One region of the Pseudomonas sp. RA_35y_Pfl2_P32 genome, then DNA from elsewhere that is predicted to be linked to it. Evidence: predicted binding sites of a transcription regulator. Region 1 holds the regulator's gene; the other holds the start of a gene.

Region 1 (7,604 bases):
AGGCCGCGAGCAGTACCAACAGGCCACGTCGCAAGGTAGAGATCATGGAAAAACTCCTCATTTGGCGTCTTTACTAACGGTATTGAGCAGGAATTTACCGATCAGGTCTTCGAGTACCAGCGAGGACTGGGTGTCATGGATGGTCCCGCCATCCTTGAGCAACGATTCTTCGCCGCCCACGCTGATACCGATGTATTTCTCGCCCAGCAGGCCAGCGGTGAGGATAGATGCAGTGGAATCGGACGGCAGGTTATCTACCCGTTTTTCCAGCTGCAGCGTCACACGCCCGGTGAAACTGTCGCGATCCAGATCGATTGCCGTGACCTTGCCGATGGTCACACCGGCCATGGTCACTTTCGATCTGACAGTCAAACCGGCGATATTGTCGAAATACGCATAAAGTTTATAGCTGTCGGTGCTCGACACCGGGGACAGTCCACTGACCCGCAGGGCAAGCAACAGTAAAGCCAGGATGCCAGCCAGCAAGAAAAGGCCGACACCGATTTCCAGGGTGCGGTTTTGCATCAGAAATCTCCAAACATCAAGGCGGTCAAAATAAAGTCCAGGCCGAGAATGGCCAACGAGGCATACACCACGGTCTTGGTGGTGGCACGACTGATCCCCTCTGAAGTGGGCTCACAGTCATAGCCTTGGAATACGGCGATCCAGGTCACGACAAAGGCAAAGACCATGCTTTTAATAATGCCATTGAGCACATCGCCATTGAACGTCACGCTGTTTTGCATGTTCGACCAGTACGAGCCTTCATACACGCCCAGCCAGTCGACAGCCACCCAGGAACCACCCCAGATTCCGACTACGCTGAAAATCATCGCCAGCAGCGGCAGGGAAATGAAGCCAGCCCACAGCCGAGGGGCAATGATGTACTTGAGCGGGTCGACACCAATCATTTCCAGGCTCGACAACTGCTCGGTGGACTTCATGTTGCCGATTTCAGCGGTCAACGCCGAACCGGCACGACCGGCAAACAGCAGCGCAGTCACCACTGGCCCCAATTCGCGCAACAGGGTCAGCGCCACCATCTGCCCAACCGCCTGCTCCGAACCGTAGCTGGAGAGGATGTTGAAGCCTTGCAGCGCCAGCACCATGCCGATGAAGATCCCCGAGACCACAATGATCACCAGGGACATCACGCCGACCGAGTGCAGCTGCTTGATCAGCAGGCTGAACCCACCGCCGACGCTACCGCGCCCGAGCAAGGCGTGAAACAGGAACAATGACGAACGGCCAAGCACCGCGACGCTGTCGATGGCGGCCTGGCCGAATCGACGCACTCTCTCTATCAATGAAGTCTTGCGCATCAGCGCTTCCCCAGAAGATCTGCGCGGTAATCCGTCGCGGGAAAATGGAAGGGGACCGGACCGTCCGGATCACCTTTCATGAATTGGCGGATCCGCGGATTATCGGAATCCATCAGTTCGGCGGGTGTGCCCTGCCCCAACACCTGGCCATCGCCCACCACATACAGGTAGTCGGCGATACTCGCGGTCTCGGCCAGGTCGTGGGAAACCACGATGCTGGTGATCCCCAGGGCGTCGTTGAGTAAACGGATCAGGCGCACCAGCACCCCCATGGCAATGGGGTCCTGCCCGACAAAGGGTTCGTCGTACATGAGGATGCCCGGGTCCAGGGCGATCGCCCGGGCCAGCGCGACACGACGCTTCATGCCGCCGGACAGCTCATCGGGCATCAGTTCGGTGGCACCACGCAAGCCCACCGCCTGCAGTTTCATCAGGACGATGTCGCGGATCATTTCCTCGGGCAGCTGAGTGTGCACGCGCAGCGGAAACGCGACGTTCTCGAAGACATCGAGGTCGGTGAACAGCGCTCCGCTCTGGAACAGCACGCCCATATGCTTGCGCGCATCGAACAAGTCGCTGCGCGACAGCTTGGGCAAATTCTGGCCATTGACCCACACTTCGCCACTGGAAGGACGCAACTGCGCGCCCATCAGGCGTAACAGCGTGGTTTTCCCGCAACCGGAAGGCCCCATGATGCCGGTGACCTTACCGCGTGGTATGCGAATATCGACATTGTTGAAAATGCTCCGCGTGCCGCGCTTGAAGGACACTCCCTTAAGCTCGACCGCGTAGGCGTTATCGGCACTCATCTAAACTCCTTGCGATGCAAGCCTCTCACTCGGACGCCGCACCCTCCGACGAGAGCACATATCATCCTTGGCAGGCCGGACAGGCGACGAACTATATCACTGCCCAGCCATGGCGCCCAAGGCCGAAGACCGGCGCATTCAGCTTCAATTAAGGTTAAAGCCGGTTAATCGCAAGGTTCCCGTGACACCGCCCGCACAAAGCGTGACGAACTAACGTGAGGGAATTGATCATTACCGCTATAATCGCCACCTTTTCCCCAGGCTATTCGATTTCAGACATGAGCCAGTCCAGCGACCCGATCAAATCGGCACAACGTACGATCCGCCTCGAGCTGGAAGCCGTCAAAGGCTTGCTGGCCCAGATCGACGCAGACTTCGTACGCGCTTGTGAGTTGATTCTGTCCAGCAAAGGCCGGGTGGTGGTGGTCGGCATGGGCAAGTCCGGGCACATCGGCAACAAGATTGCCGCGACCCTGGCCAGCACCGGTACCACGGCCTTTTTCGTCCACCCGGCCGAAGCCAGTCACGGCGACATGGGCATGATCACCCGCGACGACATCATTCTCGCCCTGTCCAACTCCGGTTCGACCCACGAAATCATCACCCTGCTGCCGTTGATCAAGCGCCTGGGGATCCAGTTGATCAGCCTGACCGGCAATCCTAGCTCGGCACTGGCCAAGGCCGCCGACGTCAACCTCAATGTCCATGTCGAACATGAAGCCTGCCCGCTGAACCTGGCGCCGACTTCATCGACCACAGCAGCACTGGTGATGGGCGACGCCCTGGCGGTGGCCTTGCTGGAAGCCCGGGGCTTTACCGCCGAAGATTTCGCCTTCTCCCACCCGGGCGGCGCTCTGGGTCGGCGCCTGCTGCTGAAAGTCGAAGATGTCATGCACATCGGTGCCGAGCTGCCGCAGGTAGTGCGCGGTACATCGCTCAAGGACGCCTTGCTGGAAATGACCCGCAAAGGCCTGGGCATGACCGTGGTACTTGAAGCCGATGGCACATTGGCCGGGATTTTCACCGACGGCGACCTGCGCCGCTCCCTGGACCGCTCGATCGACTTCCAGCAGGCCAGGATCGAAGAGGTCATGACCCTTCACGGCAAGACCGCCCGGGCCGAGATGCTCGCGGCACAAGCCCTGAAGATCATGGAAGACAACAAGATCAATGCCCTGGTGGTGGTCGACAACGACGACCGTCCGGTAGGCGCCCTGAACATGCACGACCTGTTGCGCGCAGGGGTGATGTAATGGCTGACGACCTGCTCGAACGCGCCAGGCCTGTCCAACTGGCGGTCTTCGATGTCGACGGCGTACTCACTGACGGTCGCCTGTATTTCCTGGAAGATGGCAGCGAATTCAAGAGTTTCAGCACCCTCGACGGTCAAGGCATGAAAATGTTGCTGGCCAGTGGTGTGACAATAGCCATTATCAGTGGTCGAACCAGCCCGGTGGTCGAGCGTCGCGCCAAAAGCCTGGGGGTTGCCCACCTGTATCAAGGCCGCGAGGACAAACTTGTGGTGCTCGACGAGCTTCTCGCGCAACTGGGCCTAAGCTATGAACAGGTCGCCTATCTGGGTGATGACCTGCCTGACCTGCCGGTGATTCGACGGGTCGGCCTGGGCATGGCCGTTGCCAATGCTGCGGGTTTTGTCCGCGAACACGCCCACGGCATCACCGAGGCCCGTGGCGGCGAAGGTGCTGCTCGAGAATTCTGTGAATTGATATTACGCGCCCAAGGCAACCTGCAAGACGCCAACGCCGCGTACCTGTGAGTCATTTATGCTGAGTAAAAAGTTTCGCAACATCGTGTTTTTCGCAGCCATCGCCGCGCTGCTTGCGGCTGTGGGCTACTGGAATATCAGCCCCGAGCGCTTTCTCGACAAACCGGTAGCGGCAGTCAACGACAGCGAGATCGACTACTACGCCATCAACGCCCACAGCGTGCAGTTCCTGCCAGATGGCAAGTTGCAGTACGACATGACGTCCGACAAGGTCGAGCACATCAAGGCCAGCGAAGTGACCCTGCTGACCAAACCGGACCTGCAGATGTATCGCGGCACCGAATTCCCCTGGCACGTGCAGAGCGAACGTGGCGAGGTCAATCCTGACGGCACCGAGGTCGAACTGATCGACTCGGTACGCATTGCCCGTACGGATGCCAAGAATCGCCCGATGGTCATCACCACCACGCGCATGACGGTATTCCCCAAGCAGCAATATGCGCAGACCCAGCAAGCCGTTAGAATCGACGGCGCTGGCGGTGTATCGACTGGTACCGGAATGAAGGCGTATTTGAAAGAAAGCAGGATACACCTGCTATCGAACGTAAGAGGACAGTATGAGGCTCGTTAAAACCCTCCCTATTTTGCTCAGTCTGGGCGCAGCACTGGGAAGCGCGAGCGCCTGGGCCCTGCCGACCGATAGAGATCAACCTATCCGCATCCAGGCCGACGACGCCCAACTGGACGACAAGAACGGTATCGCCACCTACAAGGGCGACGTGATCATCACCCAGGGCTCGATGAAGGTCACCGGCAACACCGTGACCATCACCCGCACAGCGGCTGGCGATATCGACGTCGTAACCTCGGTCGGCAACCTGGCCTACTTCGAGCAGATGCAAACCGTGGGCGACACCAAGCCTGTGCAGGGCTACGGGGTGACCATTCAGTACCACGCCTCGCAAGACCGCGTCGTGCTGATCGATCGGGCCAAAGTCATCGACAAGGACAACAACATTACCCTGGGCGAGAAAATCGTCTACGACACCAACAAAAAGCTCGCCAGCGCCGGTCGCGCCACGGGCAGCAAGGTCACTGAGCAACGTCCGCGGATCGACATGGTCATCCAGCCGAAAAAGAAAACTGACGAGCAAAAGGCCCAGTAATGGCAACTCTGAAAGCCCAGCACCTGGCCAAGAGCTACAAGAGCCGTCAGGTCGTGCGTGACGTCAGCCTGTCCATCGACAGCGGCCAGATCGTCGGCCTGCTTGGCCCCAACGGTGCCGGCAAGACCACCTGCTTCTACATGATCGTCGGCCTGGTGCAGGCCGACCAGGGTCGCGTACTGATCGACGACCTGGACGTCAGCCACCAGCCCATGCACGGTCGCGCGCGGGCAGGTATCGGCTATCTTCCACAAGAAGCGTCGATCTTCCGCAAACTGTCGGTTGCCGACAACATCATGGCCATCCTCGAAACCCGCAAGGAACTCGACAAGGCTGGTCGGCGCCAGGAACTCGAAAGCCTGCTGCAGGAGTTCCACATCAACCATATCCGCGACAACCTGGGCATGAGCCTTTCCGGTGGCGAACGACGCCGCGTGGAAATTGCCCGCGCCCTGGCTACCGCGCCGAAATTCATCCTGCTCGACGAACCTTTCGCTGGCGTGGACCCGATTTCGGTCGGCGACATCAAGCAGATCATCCATCACCTCAAGGCCAAGGGCATTGGCGTGCTGATCACGGACCACAACGTGCGTGAAACCCTGGACATCTGCGAGACCGCCTATATCGTGAACGATGGTCAACTGATCGCTGAAGGTGACGCTGAAACCATCCTGGCCAACGAACTGGTCAAGGAAGTGTACCTGGGCCACGAGTTCCGCCTATAAGCTGCGAGGCGTCTAGCCTGCTGGCAGAGCGCATTGTCAATGAAAGCCTTAATATTTTTATTGTCATGACGCTCTAGGCAAACACTTCAGTTTCAGGCATATAATTTGCTTAAGTTTGGCGCCCCGGCGCCCTGTAGTGGATGGCGCACGTGCGCCGGCGAATAAGGTGTTAAGCCCCAGCCATGAAACCATCGCTAGTCTTGAGAATGGGCCAGCAGCTGACGATGACACCGCAGCTGCAACAGGCCATCCGCCTGCTCCAATTGTCGACCCTGGACCTGCAACAGGAAATCCAGGAAGCCTTGGAGTCAAATCCAATGCTCGAACGCCAGGAAGAAGGCGACGACTTCGATAACGCCGACCCCATGGCGGACAACATCGAGCACAAACCCAACACCGACGTCCAGGAACCCTCCTACCAGGAAACCGCCCCCACGGTGGATAACCTCGAGGAAGGTGAATGGAACGAGCGCATTCCCAACGAACTACCGGTCGATACGGCCTGGGAAGACGTCTACCAGACCAGCGCCAGCAGTCTGCCCAGCAACGATGACGACGAGTGGGACTTCACCACCCGCACCTCCGCCGGCGAAAGCCTGCAGAGCCACCTGCTCTGGCAATTGAACCTGGCCCCGATGTCCGATACCGATCGCCTGATCGGCGTGACCCTGATCGACTGCATCAACAACCAGGGCTACCTGGACGAAACCCTCGAGGAGATCCTCGAGGCATTCGACCCGGAACTGGACATCGAGCTGGACGAAATCGAAGCCGTCCTGCACCGCATCCAGCAATTCGAGCCCGCCGGCATCGGCGCCCGCAACCTGGGCGAGTGCCTGTTGCTGCAATTGCGCCAACTGCCCGCCAAGACGCCTTGGCTGGCCGAGGCCAAGCGCCTGGTCAGCGATTACATCGACCTGCTCGGCAGCCGCGACTATAGCCAGTTGATGCGGCGCATGAAGCTCAAGGAAGACGAACTGCGCCAGGTGATCGAACTGGTCCAGAGCCTCAACCCGCGCCCCGGCTCGCAGATCGAGTCCAGCGAAGCCGAATACGTGGTGCCCGACGTGATCGTGCGCAAGGACAACGAGCGCTGGCTGGTGGAGCTGAACCAGGAGTCGGTACCGCGCTTGCGAGTCAACCCGCAGTACGCCGGTTTCGTCCGTCGCGCCGACACCAGCGCCGATAACACCTTCATGCGCAATCAACTGCAGGAGGCGCGCTGGTTCATCAAGAGCCTGCAAAGCCGCAATGAAACCCTGATGAAAGTCGCCACCCAGATCGTCGAGCACCAGCGCGGCTTTCTCGAATATGGCGACGAGGCGATGAAGCCGTTGGTCCTGCATGACATCGCCGAAGCGGTGGGCATGCACGAGTCGACGATTTCCCGGGTCACCACACAAAAGTTCATGCATACCCCGCGCGGTATCTATGAGCTGAAGTACTTTTTCTCCAGCCACGTCAGCACCTCTGAAGGCGGTGAATGCTCGTCCACGGCGATCCGCGCGATCATCAAAAAACTGGTTGCCGCGGAAAATCAGAAAAAGCCGTTGAGTGACAGCAAGATCGCTGGTTTACTGGAGGCACAAGGTATTCAGGTAGCCCGTCGTACCGTCGCCAAGTACCGTGAATCCCTCGGGATCGCGCCGTCGAGCGAACGCAAGCGATTGATGTAACGGGCCACGCCACCGCGTTCCAGGGTGTTTTCGAATTTTTCGCAGACACCCTAGTGGCAGGCAACTCGCCTGCCGCCTTATGCACTGGCAACGAAGGAGAAGCTGTATGCAAGTCAACATCAGTGGACACCAACTGGAAGTTACCGAACCTCTGCGCACCTACATCGGCGAAAAACTCGA
Region 2 (7,604 bases), on a different contig from region 1:
GTCGAGGGCGATCGACGGGTGTCGCTGACCGCCATGTTGCTGGTGACGTACGGGGTCGGGGCGAGCATAGGGCCATTGGTGGCGGGGGTGCTGATGAAGTTTTTCGGCAGCCAGATGCTCTACGCGTTTTTCAGCTTCTTTGCCCTGGTACTGGTCTGGCGCATCCGACCAAAAGCGGTGACCAACCTGCATCAGGTCGATGACGCGCCCCTGCACCACGTGGCGATGCCGGACAGTATGTCCAGTTCACCACTGGTGGCTGCGCTCGATCCGCGGGTCGACGAGCAGGTGGTGCAGGACCAGATGCAGAATGGTGCCAGCCCTGAACCGGAGCCTGATCCGGAGACCGAAGCGGGTACCAAGGCCGAACAGACGGATACCGATCCACCGCCGGACGATGAGCACCCCCACACGTTCACCGGGGCCAGGCCTTGATCTGAGGGCAAAAAAAACGGGCAGTCACCGCAAGGGGCTGCCCGTTTTTTTGCCTAGCGAATCAGAAATCGTCTTTGTCGAAACGCCGGGCTTCACGCTGCAGTTGATAGACAAAACGCTCGACCTGGCGCTGCACCAGGCCGCTCATGTTGTGAAAGCGAACACCGGCGAAGGTGGTGTCGATCCGCTCTTCGTGATGCAGGTAACGCAGCTCCACCGAGGTGCTCATGCTGCCGAAGGGCAGGGCGGCCAGGAAACGGTCGTAGACCTGGCCCAGTTGCAGCCCGCTGGTAATGTCGCCATCAAAACGCAGCTTGCAGCCGGTGGCGGAGATGTCCAGCAGCTTGCCGTTCAGGGGCACCTTGAGCTTCTCGCCAGCCAGTTCGATATTCACCAGTTGCGCCAGCTTCAGGGCTGCACGAAAGGCATTGCGGCGCTGGTGGTAGACCACCTCGTCGGGCAGTGTACCGCGGTAGCAGCGACCACCGTTGGATTCGTCGATGGCCAGGGTGCCGCTGCTCTCCCAGGCGATGCGCACGCCTTCGTGAAAGCCTTCGATCCGGAACGGTTCGCCCGCCAGCAGGAAGCGCTCGCCATCGCGCGGGATCATTTCGTCGAGGGCGATCATGTTGCTTTCGCGATCGACGTCCACCAAGTAGCTCTGGAAACGCTGGCTGCGCTCATGGAACGTGATGATCAGGGGATCATGGCTCTCTTGCAGCATGCGCAGGGTGCTGGCGATTTCCAGAGGTGTCGTGAGCACTTTCGGTGGCTGCGGAGTATCTTCCGCGCTTGAGGCATTGAACACGGTTTATCACTCTCCAGACAGAATACGGTCACACGCAATGGCTGGCATTCTGCCAGTATGTTTCGCGCCTTGATAGAGCGCGCTCAGTGGCGGGGTCAAGCCTGGCTGAGTGGGCGCGGCTTCACGAGCATGGCGGTTGAGCCGCGAGCGTCATAAAGGGTGGGGGACTCGCCGCCATTGAGAATTCTCAACTGATGGGCGGTGGAGGCTTGTTGCACCTGGATCGAGCGACCGTTGTGCGCGTTGGCGCTCTGGCACTCGTTAAGCAGATGATTAAGCGCTTCGCTCTGGGCCAGCAGTTGCGCGCCAAGACTGGACTGGGCGGCAAGCTGTTGCAGGCCACTGCTGTCGGTCGGCAGGTTGAGGCTGGCGAGTATTTCGCTGCGTCGGCGACCATGCTGGTCGAGCAGGACGATCAGGCCTTGCTTGCTGGCCAGGATCTGCTCCAGCCGTTGCATGTCGCGACCGTGCAGCGCCAGGGATTCTTGCCCCAGCAAATCGAGCAACTGTTGAGCTGGCTCAAGGTCGTCGGTGATCAGTTGCAGTAGATTGTTATCGTGCATGGCTGGCCTTGGGTTTTAAGCGTCCAAAAGCCTGGCGCAAGCCTGGGGCTAGCGCTGGGCTTCGAAGTTGAGCAGTTTGCTGGCGACGCGGTTGCTGTCGACTTTATAGCTGCCATCGGCAATCGCGGCCTTCAACTCGGCCACACGGGCTTTGTCGACTGCGGGCTGATCGCGCAGCGTGTCGCTGATCTTCTGCAACTGCTGGGCCTCGTTGCTGAAGTGGACCGATTCCCCACTCTGGCTGGTCGCGACCTGTTGGGACTGGGTCGACAGCGGCGCGGTTTGAGCGGCGTCAGCAGATTCCTGGTTGGCGCTGGTGCGCGTGCTGCTGGTGAGCGTGGGGGAGCTGTTCAAACGGCTGAAATCGATAACCATGATGCAAAAAACCTCTGGGAATTTGGACGCTTGCCATGTTTTCGGCCAAATCGCGAAAAACTTTAGGCTCATTTCTCGATGAGCACGGGCGCGTCGGCATTTGCCCTGCGTGAGGCACAGTTTAGGGAGTGGCTCGCAGCTGCGCCAGTTATCTACATGGCCACTTCCACCTGGCCGGGGGCTATGACCTGGGCCTTGATCACCCGCTGGGAGTTCAGGTTCTTGACCCGAATCTGTTGATTCATACCGCCATTGGCCAGGGCTTCCCCGGGCATTCGCACGCTGAGGGTACCACTGCGGGCCGTGATCACCACATGGTCGCCCTTGCGCACCACTTCGGCCTGCTCCAGGTGCACCAGGGTAATGACCTGGTCATTGACCATTGGTCGGACAATTTTTTGCCCAATTGCCTGGTCGACGCTGGTCAGGTACCCCTGGTTGATCAAGCTGATGTCGCGTTCACGCAGGATCACATCCGCCGGCTCGATGATTCCAGCACGCTTGAGCGGGCGAGTGCTGGTCACCACCTCACGGAACAGCCGGACTTGCGCGGGCACGAACACGGTCCAGGGCGAGGCGCCGTCGCAACGAACCTTCACCGTCACCCGGCCCACCGGCTTGGCCGGGCTCTCCAGGGAGGCTGTCAATTCCTTGTCGCAGGTGGGCAGGCGCAGGCGGGGATCGAGTTGCTTGACCTCGATCTCATAACGGCCTTCGGTTTGGCTGGACGCCAGATAGTCTTCAACAGTGAATTCAAGAAAGCCCTGAGTGACGCCGATAAGTAGATCAGGCAAGGTAAGCGGATCTGCAAGGGCAGGGCTGCCAGCGTTGAACAGGCACGCCGTCGCAGCCGCGCCGAGCAATCGGCGGCAGGTTGAAGTCAGGCGTCGGAAAAATGTCGTGTTCGCGTTCATAGCGGTTAAAAAGCAAGCGCCGTGCCGTTTAGTGATGAATGTGCGTCGCAACACACTTAGCGTTGGTGTAGGGGGCTGGGCATGGCTGGAGTAATGGATTCGGTAAACCAGCGCACACAACTGGTAGGGCAGAATCGCCTGGAGCTGTTGTTGTTCCGTCTCGACGGTCCGCAGCTCTATGGCATCAATGTGTTCAAGGTTCGGGAAGTGCTGCAATGCCCGAAATTGACCCTGATGCCCAAATCCAATCCTGTCGTGTGCGGTGTGGCAAGTATTCGGGGCGCAACCATTCCGATCATGGACCTGGCAATGGCCACGGGGGCGGGCGGGTTGCAGGACCAGAGCAATCCCTTTGTGATCATCACCGAGTACAACACCAAGACCCAAGGGTTCCTGGTGCGCTCGGTCGAGCGGATCGTCAACATGAACTGGGAGGAGATCCATCCGCCACCCAAGGGCACGGGCCACGATCACTACCTGACGGCGGTGACACGGGTCGATAATCAGTTGGTGGAAATCATCGACGTCGAGAAGGTCCTGGCCGAAGTGGCACCGGCACCGGAAGCGATTTCCGCCGGGGTGGTGGATGACGAGACGCAACACAAGGCGCTGTCGTTGCGGGTGCTGACGGTCGATGATTCGTCGGTGGCACGTAAACAGGTTTCCCGTTGCCTGCAGACGGTGGGGGTCGAGGTCGTGGCGTTAAACGACGGCCGGCAGGCGCTGGACTATCTGCGCAAGCTGGTGGAGGAGGGCAAGAAGCCGGAAGAGGAATTCCTGATGATGATTTCCGACATCGAGATGCCGGAAATGGATGGCTACACCCTCACGGCCGAGATCCGCAACGACCCGCGCATGCAAAAGCTGCACATCATCCTGCATACTTCGTTGTCAGGCGTGTTCAATCAGGCGATGGTCAAGAAAGTCGGTGCCGATGACTTCCTGGCCAAGTTCCGTCCTGATGACCTGGCATCCCGGGTAGTCGACCGGATCAAAGCAGCAGATATCAGCTAGGTGGCCTTTGCCCCTGGCGATCAACACGATTTTAGAGGCGGCATCTTTGTCTACGGGTAATTTGGATTTCGAACAGTTCCGGGTCTTCCTGGAAAAAGCCTGTGGCATTTTGCTCGGTGAAAACAAACAGTATCTGGTCTCGAGCCGTCTCAACAAACTGATGGAACAGCAAGGCATCAAGTCGTTGGGTGAACTGGTCCAGCGCATCCAGGTCCAGCCGCGCGGTGGTTTGCGTGAGATGGTCGTGGACGCGATGACCACCAACGAAACCCTCTGGTTTCGTGATACTTATCCGTTTGAAGTGTTGAAGAACAAGGTCTTGCCCGACGCGATCAAGGCCAGTCCCGGCCAGCGTCTGCGGATCTGGTCGGCGGCCTGTTCGTCGGGGCAGGAACCCTATTCGCTGTCGATGTCGATCGACGAGTTCGAGCGGACCAACATGGGCCAGTTGCGGATGGGGGTGCAGATTGTCGCCACCGACCTTTCCGGGACCATGCTGACCAACTGCAAGTCCGGCGAGTATGACAGCCTGGCGATTGGCCGCGGTCTATCGCCTGAGCGCCTGCAACGTTACTTCGACCCGAAAGGGCCGGGGCGCTGGGCGGTCAAGGCACCGATCAAGAGCCGGGTGGAGTTCCGCGCGTTCAACCTGCTGGACAGCTACGCCGGCCTGGGCAAGTTCGACATCGTGTTCTGCCGCAACGTGTTGATCTACTTCTCTGCTGAAGTGAAGAAGGACATCCTGTTGCGCATTCACAGTACGCTCAAGCCGGGTGGGTACCTGTTCCTCGGTGCGTCCGAAGCCCTCAACGGCCTGCCGGATCATTACCAGATGGTCCAGTGCAGTCCGGGGATCATCTACCAGGCTAAGTGATGGTCAGGTGGCAAAAAAGCGGGAGTCCTCAGAGGCTAATGCCGATCAGTTAAGGAGAAACGCCCCCCCCTATGTGGGAGCGAGCTTGCTCGCGATGGACGTGAACGATAACGCGTAAATGAATAAATACGCGGCGCTTTCAAGTCCATCGCGAGCAAGCTCGCTCCCACAATAGACGGCGTCGCTTAACTGATCAGCATTAGTCCTCAGAGGCTCCCGTTTTTTATCGTGCTGCACAATCCTTGTAGCAAGCCTGTCGAGCCGCCCAGGGCGGCAGAAAAGCGGCAGGTGCCGGAAGACGCTTGCCGCTTTTCTGGCATTGCCGCCTTGCCGCTGTCGGCCAGGGCCCCTGTTTGCGGGGGCGGGCAAGCTGGCACGGGGCTTGCTTTGAACCTGTTACGAAAAATCAGGTCACCCAAAGGTTTCCGACATGAGCATCAGCTTCGATAAAGCGCTCGGTATCCACCAACAAGCCCTCAGCTTCCGCGCCCAGCGTGCCGAAGTGCTGGCCAATAACATCACCAACGCCGACACGCCGAACTACAAGGCGCGGGATCTGGATTTCTCCGCGGTCCTGGCCGCCCAGGCCGACAAGAGCAAGAACGGCAGCTTCGCCTTGAACAAGACCAACAGCCGTCATATCGAAGCCCAGGGCCTGAGCAGTGGCGACGAGTCGTTGCTGTACCGCACGCCGATGCAACCGTCGATCGACCAGAACACCGTGGACGCCCAACTGGAACAGGCCAACTACGCCGAGAACTCGGTGAACTTCCAGGCCAGCTTCACCTTGCTCAATAGCAAATTCAAAGGGCTGGTAGCAGCCCTGCGCGGAGAGTAATCCATGTCCCTGTCCAGTGTTTTTAATATTGCCGGTAGTGGCATGAGTGCCCAGACCACGCGCCTCAACACCGTGGCCAGTAACATCGCCAACGCCGAGACCGTCTCGTCGAGCATCGACCAGACCTACCGCGCCCGGCACCCGGTGTTTGCCACCCTGTTCCAGGGCGGCCAGTCGGGCGGTGGTGACTCGTTGTTCCAGAACCAGGATGCGGCCGGCCAGGGCGTGCAAGTGCTGGGCGTGGTCGAGGACCAGAGCAATCTGGAAGCCCGTTACTTGCCGAACCATCCAGCAGCTGACCCCAAGGGATACGTCTACTACCCCAACGTCAACGTGGTTGAAGAAATGGCCGACATGATTTCCGCCAGCCGTTCGTTCCAGACCAACGCGGAAATGATGAACACCGCCAAGACCATGATGCAGAAGGTCCTGACCCTCGGTCAGTGATAAGGGGCAGCTTTGATGAGTGTTACCGATTCCACCAGTGGCCTGAGTCTCAACGACATTCTTGCGAACTCCAAGACCACCGTCAGCAACACCAGCAATGATGGCCTGGCCGCCGCTGCCGGCAGCAAGACCGGCAAGAACGAGCTGGGCAAGGACGCGTTCCTGCAACTGCTGGTGACCCAGCTGAAGAACCAGAACCCCCTCGACCCGCAGGACAACAGCGAGTTCGTCGCCCAACTGGCGCAGTTCAGCAGCCTGGAAGGCATCACCACCCTGAACTCCTCGGTCAACAACATCTCGAGCTCGTTCAAATCGTCCCAGGCCCTGCAGGCGTCGTCGCTGGTGGGCCGTTCGGTGGTGGTACAAACCGGTTCGGCCTATGTCGACAGCACTAAGAGCATGACCGGCTCGGTGGTCATCCCGGCCTCGGTGGCCGGCACCACGGTGACCATCAGCGACAAGGACGGCAAGGCGGTGAAAACCATCGAGCTGGGCAGCCAGGCCCAGGGCAACGCCAGTTTCGTCTGGGACGGCACCAACACGGCGGGCGAGAAAGTCGACCCGGGTACCTACACCTTCAAGGCCAGTGCGCAGATCGACGGCAAGGCCACTGACCTGATCACCTACCTGCCGGCGACCGTCAACAGCGTGACCCTGAGCCAGACCGGCGGCGAGATGATGCTGAACCTCGCCAACATGGGCTCCATCGCCCTGTCCAAAGTACAGACCATTGGTCTATAGAGCCGGCTAGCGCGGCAACAAGGAGTGGAATATGTCTTTTAATATCGGCCTTAGCGGTCTCTATGCGGCCAACAAACAACTGGACGTTACCGGCAACAACATTGCCAACGTCGCCACCACCGGCTTCAAATCTTCCCGCGTGGAGTTCGAAGACGTGTACGCGGCAAGCAAGCTGGGTAACGGCAACAAGTCCATCGGCAGTGGCGTGAGCCTGGCCAACGTGTCCCAGCAATTTCGCCAGGGTGATGTGACCAACACCGGTAACGTGCTGGACATGGCCATCCGCGGTTCGGGCTTCTTCGTGCTCAATGACGGCGGTTCGCTGACCTACACCCGCGCCGGGACCTTCAACGTCGACAAGGACGGCTTCATCACCAACAGTGCCGGCACCGCGCGCTTGCAAGGTTATGCGGTCGATGAAAACGGCAAGATCCTCAAGGATGTGATCGGCGACCTGAAAATCGACCAGGCGAACCTGCAGCCGAAAACCACCGGCAACATTTCCTCGAGTATCAACCTGAACTCCAGCAAGCCGATCATCGATCCGGCAGTCACCCCGTTCGACCCGACCAAGATCGGCACTTACACCGACATG

The links. The regulator sigma-54, encoded in region 1, starts transcription at its own class of promoters, with help from an activator protein. The targets are predictions, from matches to a motif close to ANTGGCATNNANNTTGCTNT.
Region 2: a site for sigma-54 is predicted at 5,353-5,372, ahead of flgB (flagellar basal body rod protein FlgB). Genes of this name have one in related genera too.

The regions. Positions count from the first base shown of each region.
Region 1 is NZ_CAXAQF010000010.1:160,582-168,185, forward strand. It holds gene AACY45_RS12325 (MlaC/ttg2D family ABC transporter substrate-binding protein) at 1-46, opposite strand, end outside; gene mlaD (outer membrane lipid asymmetry maintenance protein MlaD) at 58-525, opposite strand; gene mlaE (lipid asymmetry maintenance ABC transporter permease subunit MlaE) at 525-1,322, opposite strand; gene AACY45_RS12340 (ATP-binding cassette domain-containing protein) at 1,322-2,131, opposite strand; gene AACY45_RS12345 (KpsF/GutQ family sugar-phosphate isomerase) at 2,410-3,384, shown strand; gene AACY45_RS12350 (KdsC family phosphatase) at 3,384-3,908, shown strand; gene lptC (LPS export ABC transporter periplasmic protein LptC) at 3,916-4,488, shown strand; gene lptA (lipopolysaccharide transport periplasmic protein LptA) at 4,475-5,023, shown strand; gene lptB (LPS export ABC transporter ATP-binding protein) at 5,023-5,748, shown strand; gene AACY45_RS12370 (RNA polymerase factor sigma-54) at 5,931-7,424, shown strand; gene hpf (ribosome hibernation-promoting factor, HPF/YfiA family) at 7,531-7,604, shown strand, end outside.
Region 2 is NZ_CAXAQF010000032.1:5,097-12,700, forward strand. It holds gene AACY45_RS24945 (MFS transporter) at 1-435, shown strand, start outside; gene AACY45_RS24950 (flagellar brake protein) at 497-1,243, opposite strand; gene AACY45_RS24955 (flagella synthesis protein FlgN) at 1,339-1,806, opposite strand; gene flgM (flagellar biosynthesis anti-sigma factor FlgM) at 1,855-2,181, opposite strand; gene flgA (flagellar basal body P-ring formation chaperone FlgA) at 2,334-3,095, opposite strand; gene AACY45_RS24970 (chemotaxis protein CheV) at 3,177-4,109, shown strand; gene cheR (protein-glutamate O-methyltransferase CheR) at 4,156-4,983, shown strand; gene flgB (flagellar basal body rod protein FlgB) at 5,414-5,821, shown strand; gene flgC (flagellar basal body rod protein FlgC) at 5,825-6,268, shown strand; gene flgD (flagellar hook assembly protein FlgD) at 6,284-7,009, shown strand; gene flgE (flagellar hook protein FlgE) at 7,041-7,604, shown strand, end outside.